Regions from separate parts of the Aeromonas sp. Marseille-Q7275 genome, predicted to be linked through region 2. Evidence: riboswitches for the same ligand, from Rfam matches in the RefSeq annotation. Region 2 holds a riboswitch; the other holds the start of a gene.
The links. Region 2 has a riboswitch for lysine ahead of ACWPWQ_RS09550 (Na+/H+ antiporter NhaC family protein). Riboswitches for the same ligand answer to the same signal wherever they lie in the genome.

Region 1 (7,038 bases), on a different contig from region 2:
AGGGCGATCAGCAGGCCGAACAACCACCCGGCCAGAGACCGGGAGAGGGAGGGGCTGTGACCACAGACGGGGGCATTCATAGGGGCTCATCCTTGGAGCGGGCAGGGCAGCAACGCTGCATCTATTTTGACCCGATGGTGAGGGGCTTGTTCCTTGATGTCAATTTAATGACGACGGGATGAATCCTGGGTGACAGCCTGGGCGTGCAAATTGTGATCCCGATCCGGGAGGGGCACTGATTCTGTGATGAAAGCGTCATCATGGGGCTTTGCCGCTGGTCTGGGAGGGGGGCGCTGTTTAGTCTCTCAGTAACGGTTGGAGGTACATGCATGAATCCCAAGGTTGCGGCACGTCAGGCAAGATTGCTCCAGATGCTGGAGAACGGGGACGAGATCCGGATCGGGCGTGAGCGGGACTGCCCCCTGCCCCTGGCCCAGTTGATCAGGCTGACCGAGGATCACCCGGACGTCGTCAAGGTCTATGGTCAGGGGCTCACCGCCGAGGTGTTCCACCTCAAGGTGGAGGGGCACCACTGGTGCCTGAAGCGCTGCCGGCCAGACTCCCTGGTGGCCAACGTCGACGGCAAGACCGCCTTTCTCACCGAGCTGGAGCGGCGCCGGGAGATAGAGAGCCTGCGGGAGCTGCACCCCACCATCCTCTCCAACGTGGTCTGCACCAGCTTCGGCTCCGCCCGCGCCGGGGTGCTGGTCTCCCCCTGGCTGAGGGGAGAGCCGGTGCGCAGGCTCAATGAGCGCAACCTGGCACAGATGCTGGCGGTGGAGGCGGAGCTGGCCCGCTGGGGCTGGTTTGACTGGGATCCGAGCCCGGGCAACCTGCTCGACGACGGCCAGCAGATCTCGGTGTTCGACTTTGGCTACATGTGGCCCTTCGATCCCCTCCACGAGTTCAACTCCAACGGCCTCACCGATCCGGAGTTTCATGTGCCTGAGCGGCTGGAGACCCGCACCCTGTCCGGGCTCTGGCTGGAGCAGAGCGATCCCCTGCCGCTGTTTCGCCACTGGCGCACGCTCTGCCTCGCCTGGGCGAAGGGGGAGTTGCAGTACCTGAGCCGGGAGGGGGCCAGCGCCCCCGTGCTGGCCCGGATGCAGGGGTTGGTGGGGGAGTGGAGCGCGGCGCTGGCAAGCGAGCAGGCGCTCGCCGCCAACTGGTGGCGCGACATGTATCGCAGCCATCGGCTCGACATCCAGGACGATCTCAGCGGCAAGAGCTGCGGCCCCATGACCCTGCGCCGCCTCGACTGGCTGGAGCTGGCGGTGCGGGATCACTTCCCGGCGCTGGCCGATAACCTGGGGTTTGACGAGGCCGGGCTCAGCCAGGCGGCGCTGCTGCAGCGGCTGGGGGGGCTGCGCGAGCAGATCCGGGCCAACCTATTGCCGACCCGGACCCGCCAGCCCGCGCGCTGACATGGGGACGACAGCATGACGAGAGGGGCGCATCGGCGCCCCTCTTCGTTGGTATAGGGTCGCCATGGGCTTACCCTGATGCCAACCCTTCTCCCTCGCGGGGAGAAGGGCTGGCAAGGTTTTGTCAGGCTCAGTCGAGCAACTCCTGATGGAGGCGGTTGACGATGTGGCCCGCCTCGCTCTCCTTGACCAGGAAGCAGAGGTTGTGGGCGCTGGCGCCGTAGCAGATCATCCGGATGTTGTGCTCGCGAATGGCGTCGAACACCCGGCTGCCCACCCCGGCGGCCTCGCTCATGCGGTTGCCGATGAGGGCCACCAGGGCGAAGTCGGTCTCCACCTCCACCTTGCACAGCTGGCCGAGCTCCGCCAGCACCTTGTCGCCCAGGATGGGCTCGCCGTTGCTCTGGCTGCCGGTGTGATCCAGGGTCAGGGAGACGCTCACCTCGGAGGTGGTGATGAGATCCACCGAGATGCGGTGACGGGCCAGGATGCCGAACACCTCGGCCAAAAAGCCGTAGGCGTGGAACATGTTGAGGCTGTGCAGGGTGACCAGCACCTGCTGGCGGCGCAGGGCCACGGCGCGAAACAGCGGGTTGCTGCCGGTGCTGGCGCGGATCCAGGTGCCACCGGCCGCGGGATCCCTGGCGGAGCCGACGAACACCGGAATGTCCTGGCGCAGGGCGGGTTGCAGGGTGGCCGGGTGCAGCACCTTGGCGCCGAAGGTGGCCATCTCGGCCGCCTCCACGAAGCTGATTTCCGGGATGGGGCGGGCCCGGGTGACCAGGCGCGGATCCGTGGTGTAGATGCCGGGCACGTCGGTCCAGATCTCGATACTGCCGGCGTCCAGCGCCTCGGCGAGCAGGGCCGCGCTGTAGTCGGAGCCGCCCCGGCCCAGGGTGGTGGTGCGGCCATCGGCGTCGGCGCCGATGAAGCCCTGGGTGATGATGAGGCTGTCACCGAGCAGCGGGCCTAGCGTGGCTTGGCAGAGGGTGCGGGTGGCGGCCAGATCCACGGTCGCCTTGCCAAAGCGGCTGTCGGTGCGCAGCAGCTGGCGCGCGTCCTGCCACTGGGCCTTGATGCCCCGCTGGTGCAGCAGCTCGGTGAAGAGGCGGGTGGACATCAGCTCGCCGCAGGCGATGAGGCGGTCGGCCAGTTCGGCATCGGTGTGCTGGCAGGCCTGGCGGGCCATGGTGCGAATGTCGCCAAGCTGGGCGTGGATGAGAGCGCTCACCTCGCTCGGGTTGCCGAGCGCCGTCAGTATGGCCTGCTGGATCCCGGTCAGCTTGTCGAGCTGGGCATCCTGCCCGGCTTCGTCCAGTTCACCCTGGGCCAGGCTCACCAGCAGGTTGGTGACCCCGGCGCTGGCGCTCAGTACCACCACCCGGGTCGCCGGATTGGCCAGCACCACGTCGGCGCAATGGTTCATGGCCGCGGCATCGGCGACACTGGTTCCGCCAAACTTGGCGACGTTGATCGGGTTCATTGCATACTCCTGTCTCAAGGTGAAAATCCGGTTTCATCGGGCAAAAGAGAGGAGGAGGCAGAAAATGGCAGGAATAGCGAAGGATCCCGGCCAGAAGCACTCCATCCGCGGTGCCCATCCCACAAGGATCCTGCTGGATGCCTGTGGGATGCACACGACCGATGACAACCCGGGGGATTCAGCCCCCGCAGCCGACGTTGAGGTATCCAGTTGCCTCACTCGTCTCGGCGCTGCTCCCCCTGACCCAAGTTCACCGGACTCTGGTGTCCTCCCTTGGGCTGCCTGGGCAGCGCTCCTCTTCTGGTGCCACCTCGGAAGGTGGCGTGCATGTAGAAATACCCTGCTCTGGATTGCACTGTCAATCGAGTTTGTAAAAAAGTACACAATTGGCAACAACCAGGCACAAGATCAATCAGTTACGAAATGGTCTTGGACAAAACCTTGGAGCGGCGCTGCCAGTTGTAGAGGCGCTGGCGCGCCACCGGCAGATCTTCCACCTCCAGGGGATCGAAGCCCCGCTCCCGGAACCAGTGGATGGAGCGGGTAGTGAGCACGAACAGGCGGCGGATGCCGAGCCGCTTGGCCCGCTCGGCCACCTTGGCTACCAGCTGATCCCCCCGGTTGGAGTTGCGGTACTCGGGATGGATGGCGACGCAGGCCATCTCGGCCATGGCCTCTTCCATGAAGCAGTAGAGCGCCGCGCAGCCGATGATGAGGCCGTCGCGCTCTATGATGGTGAACTTGTCTATCTCCATCTCCAGCTGCTCCCGGGAGCGGCGCACCAGTATGCCTTCCTCCTCCAGCGGCCGGATCAGATCCAGGATGCCGCCGATGTCCTCTATGGTGGCGGCCCGCGCCCGCTCGGCGCTTTCGCGCACTATCTGGGTGCCGAGCCCCTCGCGGCTGAACAGCTCCTGCAGCATGGCTCCGTCATCCTGATAGCTCACCAGGTGGGAGCGCGGCACGCCGCCCCGGCAGGAGGCGATGGCCGCGCGCAGGTAGCGGGCGGTGCCGGACATCTCCTCGCCCGCCTGCTCCAGCTCCACCAGCAGCTCCTCGGCCTGCTCGGGGAAGAGCTCGGAGATGGCCACGCCCTGCCTGTTCATCACCCCCTGGGTGCTGCTGAAGCAGATGAGCTTGTCCGCCTTGAGATCCACCGCCACCCGGCGCGCCACCTCTTCCGAGCTCAGGTTGAAGCTCTCGCCGGTGACCGAGCAGCCGATGGGGGAGATGAGCACCAGCCCATGCTGATCCAGCTGGCGGGTGATCCCCTCCACGTCGATGCGCCGCACCCGGCCGCTGTGGCAGTAGTCGATACCATCTTCCACCCCGAGCGGCTGGGCGGTGACGAAGTTGCCGCTCACCACGCTGATGCGCGCCCCCTGCATGGGGGTGTTGGCCAGCCCCATGGAGAGCTGGGCCGTGATGTCGTATTGCAGACCGCCGCACACCTGCTTGATGATGGCGAAGCTCTCGTCATCGGTGACCCGGATCCGTCTGTGGTACTGGGCCTGGATGCCAGCGCGGGCCAGCGCCTCGTCGTTTTGCGGACGCGAGCCGAACACCAGCACCAGGCGGATCCCCAGCGTCTGCAGCAGGGCGATGTCGCTCACGATGTTGGCAAAGTTGGGGTGGCAGATGGCTTCCCCGCCCATCATCAGCACGAAGGTGGCACCCCGGTGCACGTTGACATAGGGGGTGGATTGCCGAAAGGCATGGACCAGGCTGGGTTCGCGTTCACGCACGTGTTTCGTTCCATAAAAAAGCAGCAATTTGCTCAATATATGAAAATAAATTCACAAATCAAGACTAAATATTGGTTTTGGTGTTTTGTGCCGCCATTTTGACCAGCCGCAGGCGCCCTGCGCCCGGGCGAGCCGGAAGGCGGTCAGCCCGCTGAAGGGACCGCCCTGGTTGATCCGGGCTCATAACCTGTTATCTTCGGGGTTCCTTTTCGTCAGCCGCGTCGCGCGGGATTTTATTCAAGGACAGGGCATATGGAGCAGATTATTTCACCGGCAGAGGCCCTGCCGGGACGACGGGAAGCGCTGGCGATCGGCCAGCAGCATGCCGTCAACGGCCACCCGACCCAGGGCCCCTGGCCCGAGGGGATGGAGCTGGCCTGGTTTGGCATGGGTTGTTTCTGGGGTGTGGAGCGCCTGTTCTGGCAGCAGCCCGGCGTCTATTCCACCGCCGCCGGTTATCAGGGGGGCCTGACGCCCAACCCCACCTACAAGGAGGTGTGCAGCGGCCTGACCGGCCATGCGGAGACGGTGCAGGTGGTGTTTGACCCTAAGGTCATCAGCTATGGCGAGCTGCTCAAGCTGTTCTGGGAGCAACACGATCCGGCCCAGGGCATGCGCCAGGGCGGCGACATCGGCACCCAGTACCGCTCGGTGATCTTCTATGGGGATGAAGCCCAGGAGGCCATCGCCCAGCAGAGCCTGGCGGCCTACCAGCAGGCCATGATGGCGAGCGGCGATGCCCGCGCCATCACCACCCGGATCCTGCCGCTGGCGCCCTTCTACTACGCCGAGGATTACCATCAGCAATATCTGGAGAAGAACCCGGAAGGCTATTGCGGACTGGGGGGCATTGGCGTCTGCCTGCCCCCCAGCCTGAACCGCTGAGGCGCAGCCTGGATAAAACAGGGGCCATTAGGCCCCTGTTTCGATTTTTTGAAAGAAATATTAAAAAAAGCGCCCTGGCCGGGAACTTAGCCGAACCTCGGCAGACTAACTGGGTAGCTACCATGGACGGCAGCCAAGACCAGACACATTTCTTGCCTCGATATTCATTCAACTGACAAGCGCGATGAATCGGAAGTGATAGCAAGCAGGGCTGCCCTTTGAGGCGGCCCTTTTCATTGCAGATCTTTGGCGGGCCGTGCGGCCGCGGGGGAGGGGACTAGCCGATGGTGCTGTCGAACAGGTTCTTGATGAGATCGATGAACTCATCGAGGAAGGCGTGCTGGGCCGGGGTGGGCGCCCGCAGCCAGACGGCGGAGAGCACCTCCTCCAGATCGGCCACCACGGCGTCGGCCTCCTGCATGATCATGAAACGCACCTTGGGGTCGAGCTGGGGGTTCTGCTCGCAGATGGCCATGAGGTTGCCTGCCACCCGGTTGCTCACCAGATCCTCTATGGTCTGGGTGCCCGTGCCCTGCTGCTGGCTCTCGAACAGGCCCAGACTCTCTACCAGATACTCGATAAGCGCAATATAACCGTCGCTCTCTACCACCATGATGGCTGCCTTCATTCATCGCTTTGGGGAAATGGGGGGTATTTTAGTGGCTGGCCCCCGCTTGGCAAGCGGCAGTAGAGGCGATGGCGGACAAAACTGACCCCGCCGCGCTCCACGGTTTCCAATCCGGCCTGCTCGAAGCCGTGGCGCAGAAAGAGCGCGAGGCTGAAGGCACTGGCCTCTGTGGTCAGGCTGGGCAGGCCCAGCTGGCTGGCCGCCTGCAGTGCCTGCGCCAGCAGCAGGCCGCCGAGCCCCTGGCGCGGATGATCCGCGCTCACATAGAGCAGGCTGAGGTGGCCGTCATCGCTCAGGGTGACAAAGCCAAGGGGGATGCCCTCCTGCTCGATGATCCAGCCGTGGTGCTCGCGCAACTGGCTGGCGAGACCCGGATGACGGGCGCCCAGCGCCCATTGCTCCACCTGCGCCGGGCTGTAGTGCTCCGGGCCCATGCGGCGCACCGACTGCTCGAACAAGGCGAGCAGGGCCGGGATATGGCGCTCATCCAGAGGAACGACGCGATAGAGGTCAGGGTTTAGGGAGTGCGGAGCAGGGGAGTCAGACATGGGAAGGCTCATGGTTTGGAATGGGAGGTCGGCGCCTGCGGCCGCTTGGCCTTGGGCAGGCCCGCCACCACCCGCTGGTAGGAGTGTTCAATCCAGCCCTGCCAGAGCTCGGCGTCCAGATTCTCGCTCAGGGTCACCGTGTTCCAGTGCTGCTTGTTCATGTGCCAACCGGGTTTGACTTCGGGGTGGATCTCTCGCAACAAAAGCGCCAACTCCGGCTCGCATTTGAGGTTGATGGTCAGCGGCTCGGCCTGCCAGTCCACCAGGGCAAACATCTTGCCGGCGATGCGATAGACCAGGATCTCCGGGCCGAAGGGGGTATCCT
Region 2 (7,038 bases):
TCCCCGCAACAAATACCTGGAGCTCAAGGAGCTGAGGGACAGGATCCGCAGAAAATTGGGGCTGCAGGATGATCTGGGCCGGATCCTGCAAGAGACGGTGGATCAGTACATGGTGGTCATCGAGATGCTGCGCCAGCGCGGGCAGCCGGACTTCCAACGTTACAGCCAGTTGCTGTACGGCTCGGCGAGCGATCATCTGCGCGGGGATCGCAAGACGTTAAAGGAGCTGGGAGCCCGTCTGTGCGACATCTTCTCCCTGCCCGGCGCCCGCCATCTGGTGCGCCCCTACCCCAAGGAGTTCGAGGGGGAAGCGGCGGTGGCCAGGTTGCAGGGCAAGCTGTCGAACTACTTCAGCGATGGCACAGTGCAGGTCAAGCTGAGCGATGGCATCGTCTCCGATGCCGCCGCCGGGGGGGATTACATCAAGCTGAGCTCCCACGCCCGCTTCTCCGAGCTGGACTTGCAGGTATTGGAGGTGCACGAGGGCTGGGTGCACGTGGGCACCACCCTCAACGGCCGCCAGCAATCCTATGCCACCTGGCTGGGGGCCGGCTCGCCGCGCATCACTGCCTGCCAGGAGGGGCTGGCCGTGCTCATCGAGACCCTCACCTTCAGCTCCTTCCCGGACAGGGCCAAGCGCATCTCGGATCGGGTGATGGCCATCGACATGGCGGAGCGCGGCGCCGATTTTATCGAGGTGTTCCGCCACTTCGTCGAGAAGGGGGCCAGCGAACACGATGCCTACAAGATCACCCAGCGGGTGTTTAGGGGCGGCATGGTCGAGGGAGGCGCCTGCTTCACCAAGGATCTCTCCTATGTGAAGGGCTATGTGGAGACGGTCAACTTCATCCGCAGCGCCGTGCTGGAAGGGGTGCCGGAGATCCTGCCCATGCTGTTCGTCGGCAAGGTGACCCTGGACGACATCCCCGTGCTCTATCAGCACTATCTGGAGGGGCTCATCGACGCCCCCCGCTACCTGCCCCCCATGTTTCGCGATCTCACCGGCCTCTATGTCTGGTTCGGCTTCGCCTCCGGCATGTCCCTGGTGGACATAGGCCGGGTACAGCAGCATTTTCGCCAGCTGTTCCACCGCCTGCCGGTGGCCGACCCCATCATAGCGCCGGTGGACATAGAGATAGACTGAACCCTTCGTCGACAAAAAAGGGCGCCCACGAGGCGCCCTTATCCATGCTGTGGCTTACCTGTAAGCCCGTCCTTCCAGATAGTGCTTGCGGCAGAGCGACACATAGCGATCGTTCCCCCCTATCTCCACCTGCTCGCCGTCGCGCATCACCTGCCCTGCCTCGTTGACGCGAGAGTTCATGTGCGCCTTGTTGCCGCACCAGCAGATGCTTTTGAGCTCCTCGAACTTGTCCGCCAGGCAGAGCAGGTGGTAGGAGCCGGGGAACAGCTCGCCGCGAAAATCGGTCTTGAGGCCGTAGGCGATCACCGGTATGTCCTGCTCATCGACGATGCGGGCGAGCTGATACACCTGCTCCCGGGTCAGGAACTGCGCCTCGTCGACGATGAACACATCGATATGGCGATTTGCATGGCGCGCCTTGACCATCTCGAACAGATCGCAGCTGTCGCTGAAGACCTCCACCTTCAGCTCCAGCCCGACCCTGGCGCTGATGATCCCCGGACCGAAGCGGTCATCGATGGCGGGGGTCATGGCCAGCGGAACCATGCCACGCTCCAGATAGTTGAAGTGAGCCTGGATGAGCTGGGTCGACTTGCCCGAGTTCATGGTGGCGAATTTGTAGTGCAGTGAAGCCATGATGGGGTTCCGAAACGGGATTGATGGGGGGCATGCTAACCAAAGCCCCTGCCAAAACCAAGGGGCCCGTGGGCCCCTTGTTCTCTTTATGCGACGGCCAGGGCGCGGTGCATCCGAGCCTTGCGCAAATGATAACCGGAGAAGATCAGGAACCAGAGCGCGCTGACAGTGAAGCCAGCCAGCACCGAGTGCATCAGCCCCATCACCAGGTAACCGAGCGCGGCACCGAAGGCGATGGCGAGCGCATAGGGCAGCTGGGTCATCACGTGATCGATGTGATGGCAGCCGGCGCCGGTGGCCGACAATATGCTGGTGCTGGAGATGGGTGAGCTGTGATCACCGAACACGGAGCCCGCCAGCACGGCGGCCAGCATCGGCAGCATCAGGCTGATGTCGCTGGCGGCCGCCATGTCGCCGGCCAGCGGCAGCATGATGCCGAAGGTACCCCAGCTGGTGCCGGTGGCAAAGGCCATGGCGCAGGAGAGGATAAAGACCACAGCCGGCAACACCTCGATCGGCAGGTTGCCATTGGCCATGGAAGCCAGGTACTTGCCGGTCTCCACGTCGCGCACCACGGCGCCTATGGTCCAGGCAAACAGCAGGATGTTGATGGCGGGCAGCATGGCCATGATCCCCTGGGGGGCCGCCTTCATCCAGTTGCTGGCACCCAGCTTGAGGCGCATGGCCAGACCGATGGAGACCACCAGGCTGCACAGGGCGCCATAGACCAGAGAGGAGCCGACGTTGGTGTTCTCGAATGAGCCGAGCACGCTGAACGGCAGGCCTTTGTCGGCCAGCACGGCGGCGCCGGAATCTATCATGAAATAGACGGTGGCCAGGGTCAGGGTCAGGATCGGCAGCACCATGTCGATCATGCCGCCATTGCTCTCCTCGGGAGACTCCATGTCCAGGCCGATGGGACGGCCCTTGGACTCATCCCACAGCTTGCCCTCCAGCGCCCACTGCTCGTGTTGACGCATGGCGCCGATGTCGAGCTGGAAGGCGATCACCACCAGCACCATGATCAGGGTGAAGACCGCATAGAGGTTCATCGGGATCATCTCGACGAAGGCGGAGATGGGGCTCTGATCGGTCAGACCATGGGCCGCCATGATGCCGCCCACCAGGGCGATGATGTAGGCGCCCCAGGAGGAGATGGGCATCAGCACGCAGACCGGCGCCGCGGTGGAGTCCAGCAGATAGGCCAGCTTGGCGCGGGAGATCTGGAAGCGATCGGTGACCGGGCGGCAGATGGCCCCCACCGACAGGCTGTGGAAGAAGTCGTCGATGAAGAAGGCGAACACCATCATGCCGGTGAGGGCCTTGGCCCCCTTGCGGGTCTTGGCGCGGCGCGCGGCCCACTCGGCGAAGGCCCGGGTCGCCCCGGAGACGCTCATCAGGCTGATGAGGCCCCCCAGCAGCAACATGAACAGGATCATGTTGACGTTGTCCCGGTTGAGCGCACCGTCGACCCAGAAGATCTTGAGCACGGTGTTCAGCATGTAATGCAGGGATTCGAGGGGGGAGAACTGGTTGAGCAGCAGACTGCCTGCGACTATGCCCACCCCCAGCGACACCAGGACGCGGCGGGTGATGATCGCAAGGGCGACGGCCAACAGGGGGGGAACGACGGACCAACCGGAGTCGGCGTAATGAACGATGTCCATGATCTCTTTGCACCTAAAGACAACAGGTGGAGATCTACCGAGAGGATCAAAGAAACAAAACCCAGGGCGGGCATACTCCTCAGCCCCTTCAGGTAGCGCTCCATAGTGGATGACTATGGCAGTCCTGCACCTGTTCGATGCAGAACCAGCAACCCGGTATGATGGCCTGGTCACTTCGGCGCCGACTCCTTTCATCGAGCATCGCAGGCATCACCCTCCGCTCGGTTACTCATAGGCAGCGCGCCTCTACTTAAAGGTATTCGCGGCACATTTTATCGAGCCACCGGGTGATAGCAAGTTTTTTGATTAAATTTCAAGGCTTGTGTGGCGAAAAGCGGAAAAATGGTAGTCAAATGGTTCATAAAATACGACATGGTCGATATTTTCATCTACTCGGCACTCATTCGGAAATGAAACTCCTGCAAAGAGAATAAAGCGGGCGGTGTGAATAATTACCGGACTTTATTTATCTGCCTAATTAATTATTTTGGCAGGCTTGACTTGGTGCCAATCCCCCCTATAAATTATCGAAAAACCAGCCCTTCCCATTAATATTTCTGCTCGCGTGGTAGCCAATATGAACGAATTTCTGAAAATTCTGCTGAATATCCGTAGTCTGCGCGCAGCCTGCCGCGATTTGTCTCTGGAGCAACTGGAAGAGGGACTGCAGAAATTGTCCGAGGTGGTCGCCGAGCGCCAGCAGGATGAATCTGCCGAACGCCAGGCCCGTGAAGAACATCAGAAGAAAATTGCCGAATACGCCGAAATGTTGAAAGCCGCAGGGATAGATCCTGCCGAATTGGTGGGCACAGTTGCCACCGAAAGCACCAAGGCCAGCAAAGGCAAACGCGCCCCCCGCCCCGCCAAATATCGTTATCTGGACAATGGCGTGGAAAAAACCTGGACCGGCCAGGGCCGCATGCCCTCCGCCATTGCCAAGGCCGTGGCCGAAGGCAAATCCGTGGAAGACTTTGCCATCTGATCTGAAGCACAGCCCCGCCCAATAAAAAACCTCGCCATGCGAGGTTTTTTATTGTTTCCATGCCGGGCGCCTCAGCGCCTGTCTGCCGCCTTGACCCAGAGCACTTCCGGGGTACCGGCAGAGACCAGCAAGTATCTGGCCACCGTGAAAAACCAGTCACTTAGCCGATTCAGATAGGGCAGGATCGCCGGGTTCACCTGCTCTTCCCGGCTCAGGCCGAGCAGCAGCCGCTCGCAGCGACGGGTCAGGGTGCGCACCACATGGGCCTGCGCCGCCGCCCGCGAACCGCTCGGCAGAATGAAATTGCGCAATACCGGCAACTGGGCGCTGTAAGCATCAATCTGTTGCTCCAGCCGCGCCGTCCAGGCCTCATTGACCTGCCACAGGGAGGCATTTTGCGCCTCGCTGGAAAACGCCAGCTCCCCACCCAAATCAAATAGCTCCTGCTGCAGCAATATGAGTTGAGCCAATAATGCCGGCTCATTCTCGGGTATTTCTGCCATCAGCAGACCTATCTGGGAATTGAGCTCGTCAATGGCGCCATAGGTCTCGACCCGCCGGTCATCTTTTGCAAGGGAGGAGCCATCAGCCAGCCGCGTGAGGCCCTTGTCCCCTTGCCGGGTATATATTCTCATTCTGACATCCTGTTAATAATGGGAATAATCATGGACTCCAATCCATTGAGTTTTATCTCGTACGCCAGTGCCAGGGTTTGGCCCAGCGCACCAGCCGGAAAACCGCTGCGCGCCATCCATACCAGATAGGGCTCTGGAATATCTATGATGCGTCGCCCCTGATATTTACCGTAGGGCATCTTGCCCGCCAGGGTGAGCAATACCCGCTCATCGGAGAGTCTGTCCATATCAATCGATATTCAGATATTTATGGGTCTGGATGGAGAGCCGCCAATTACGGGCGATGCAGGTCGCCATGGCCAGCTCGGTGGCTCTGGGCTTCTGGCTGATGGGCTGCAATGCGATCACCACGTCGGGACGCAGGCTGGCGGTTTCCAGCAGGGCATCGAGCTCCTCGATGTGGCGCTCGGTGGCCACCGGATGCTTGATCTCGTTGGCCCGCTCCAGAGCCGATACCAGCACAGGCAAGCCCCCCTTCATGCCGATCTTGGGGGAGACGGTGACCCAGGTCTGCGCGTGGGTCAGGATCTCGCTGGTACCACTGGTTTCGATCTGCACCTGATATCCCGCCGCCAGCAGGGCCGACGAGAGTTCGTGTAGATCGTAGAGACAGGGCTCGCCACCGGTCAACACCACATGACGCGCCCGGTAACCCAGGGTCTCGAAGCTCCCCAGGATCTCGCCCGTGCTCATCTTGCTCCAGCCGTCGGACTCGTTGGATCGGTCGAGCACCTCGCGGCTGCCCACCTCACGGGCAGGATCCACCACCCAGGTATGGCGGGTATCGCACCAGGGGCAGCCCACGGGGCAGCCTTGCAGGCGAACGAAGATGGCGGGTACGCCGGTAAAGACGCCCTCCCCCTGGATGGTCTGGAAGATCTCGTTGATTGGGTAGTGCATCTCGGTCACGGCTTGCTGCAAAAGGCGCGGATTATACCCCAAACCCGCGAAAGAGGCAGGATCACAATCCGGTTTTCTCGCGCAAGCTGGTCATGATGCCCGCCTTGTCGTCCAGATAGCGCTGCAGGCCGCGGCTGCGCAGCTCGCAGGCAGGGCAAGTGCCACAGCCATCCCCCTGGATGCCGTTGTAGCAGGTGAGCGTCTGCTGGCGCACCGTCTCGAGGTGGCCATAGTGATCCGCCAGGGCCCAGGTTTCCGCCTTGTCGAGCCACATCAGAGGGGTCTCGAAGCGAATGGCGCGATCCAGCCCCAGCGACACAGCCTGATTGAGGGCCTTGACGAAGTCGTCGCGGCAATCGGGATAACCGGAGAAGTCGGTCTCGCACACCCCGGTGATCAGGGTGTCGGCACCGACCTGATAGGCATAGATGGCCGCCAGGGTCAGAAACAGTATGTTGCGACCCGGCACGAAGGTGTTGGGCAGGCCGTTGTCCTGCAACTCACCGCTGACCGGGATGTCGTCACGGGTCAGGGCCGAGACGGCCAGCTCACCCAGCATGGTCACATCCATCACCTTGTGGGCGGCAATCCCGAGCTGCCCGGCCAGACGGCGAGCGGTCTCGATCTCCTCCCGATGACGCTGGCCATAGTCGAAGGTGATGGCGTGCACTTCATCATAGAGGGCTAGGGCCTGCACCAGACAGGTGGTACTGTCCTGACCACCACTGAATACCACGACGGCTTTTTTCACGTTCATCACTCCTGTTTGCAATTCAGATTCAGGCACGGCGACCTTGGGCAAAGTCATGCCACTGCCGGTTCAACTCGGTAAAGAGGTTCATCAGCGGGGCGAAGCGCTCGGGCTCCCCTTCCCACTGGGATAACAGATGGTAGCCCGCCTCCAGGGTCGACAGCGCCTCGGGAAACGGCTTCTTGCGAATGGAATATTGCCCCGCCATGGCGCCGAGGGTGATCCTCGGCAACCCCAACAGGGCCGGGTTGCTGTGCAACATGCGATAGGCCTTGCGCCAGGTGCCATCGAGCAGGATGAAGTGCACCTCTTTGGCTTGCTCA

Region 1: it holds a riboswitch for lysine, as region 2 does, so the genes downstream of both, lysC (lysine-sensitive aspartokinase 3) here and ACWPWQ_RS09550 (Na+/H+ antiporter NhaC family protein) in region 2, are expected to answer to the same signal.

The regions. Positions count from the first base shown of each region.
Region 1 is NZ_CBCPLW010000006.1:1,400-8,437, forward strand. It holds partial or broken gene ACWPWQ_RS07350 (LTA synthase family protein) at 1-80, opposite strand, end outside; gene ACWPWQ_RS07355 (hypothetical protein) at 330-1,424, shown strand; gene lysC (lysine-sensitive aspartokinase 3) at 1,555-2,907, opposite strand; lysine riboswitch at 2,994-3,215, opposite strand; gene argA (amino-acid N-acetyltransferase) at 3,324-4,652, opposite strand; gene msrA (peptide-methionine (S)-S-oxide reductase MsrA) at 4,905-5,537, shown strand; gene ACWPWQ_RS07375 (DUF3802 family protein) at 5,815-6,150, opposite strand; gene ACWPWQ_RS07380 (GNAT family N-acetyltransferase) at 6,162-6,713, opposite strand; gene ACWPWQ_RS07385 (MmcQ/YjbR family DNA-binding protein) at 6,722-7,038, opposite strand, start outside.
Region 2 is NZ_CBCPLW010000008.1:94,756-101,793, forward strand. It holds gene ACWPWQ_RS09540 (flavohemoglobin expression-modulating QEGLA motif protein) at 1-1,144, shown strand, start outside; gene ACWPWQ_RS09545 (thymidine kinase) at 1,199-1,780, opposite strand; gene ACWPWQ_RS09550 (Na+/H+ antiporter NhaC family protein) at 1,867-3,447, opposite strand; lysine riboswitch at 3,533-3,704, opposite strand; gene ACWPWQ_RS09555 (H-NS family histone-like protein) at 4,025-4,429, shown strand; gene ACWPWQ_RS09560 (cob(I)yrinic acid a,c-diamide adenosyltransferase) at 4,501-5,064, opposite strand; gene ACWPWQ_RS09565 (DUF3820 family protein) at 5,061-5,291, opposite strand; gene queE (7-carboxy-7-deazaguanine synthase QueE) at 5,293-5,964, opposite strand; gene queC (7-cyano-7-deazaguanine synthase QueC) at 6,026-6,715, opposite strand; gene ACWPWQ_RS09580 (tRNA-uridine aminocarboxypropyltransferase) at 6,744-7,038, opposite strand, start outside.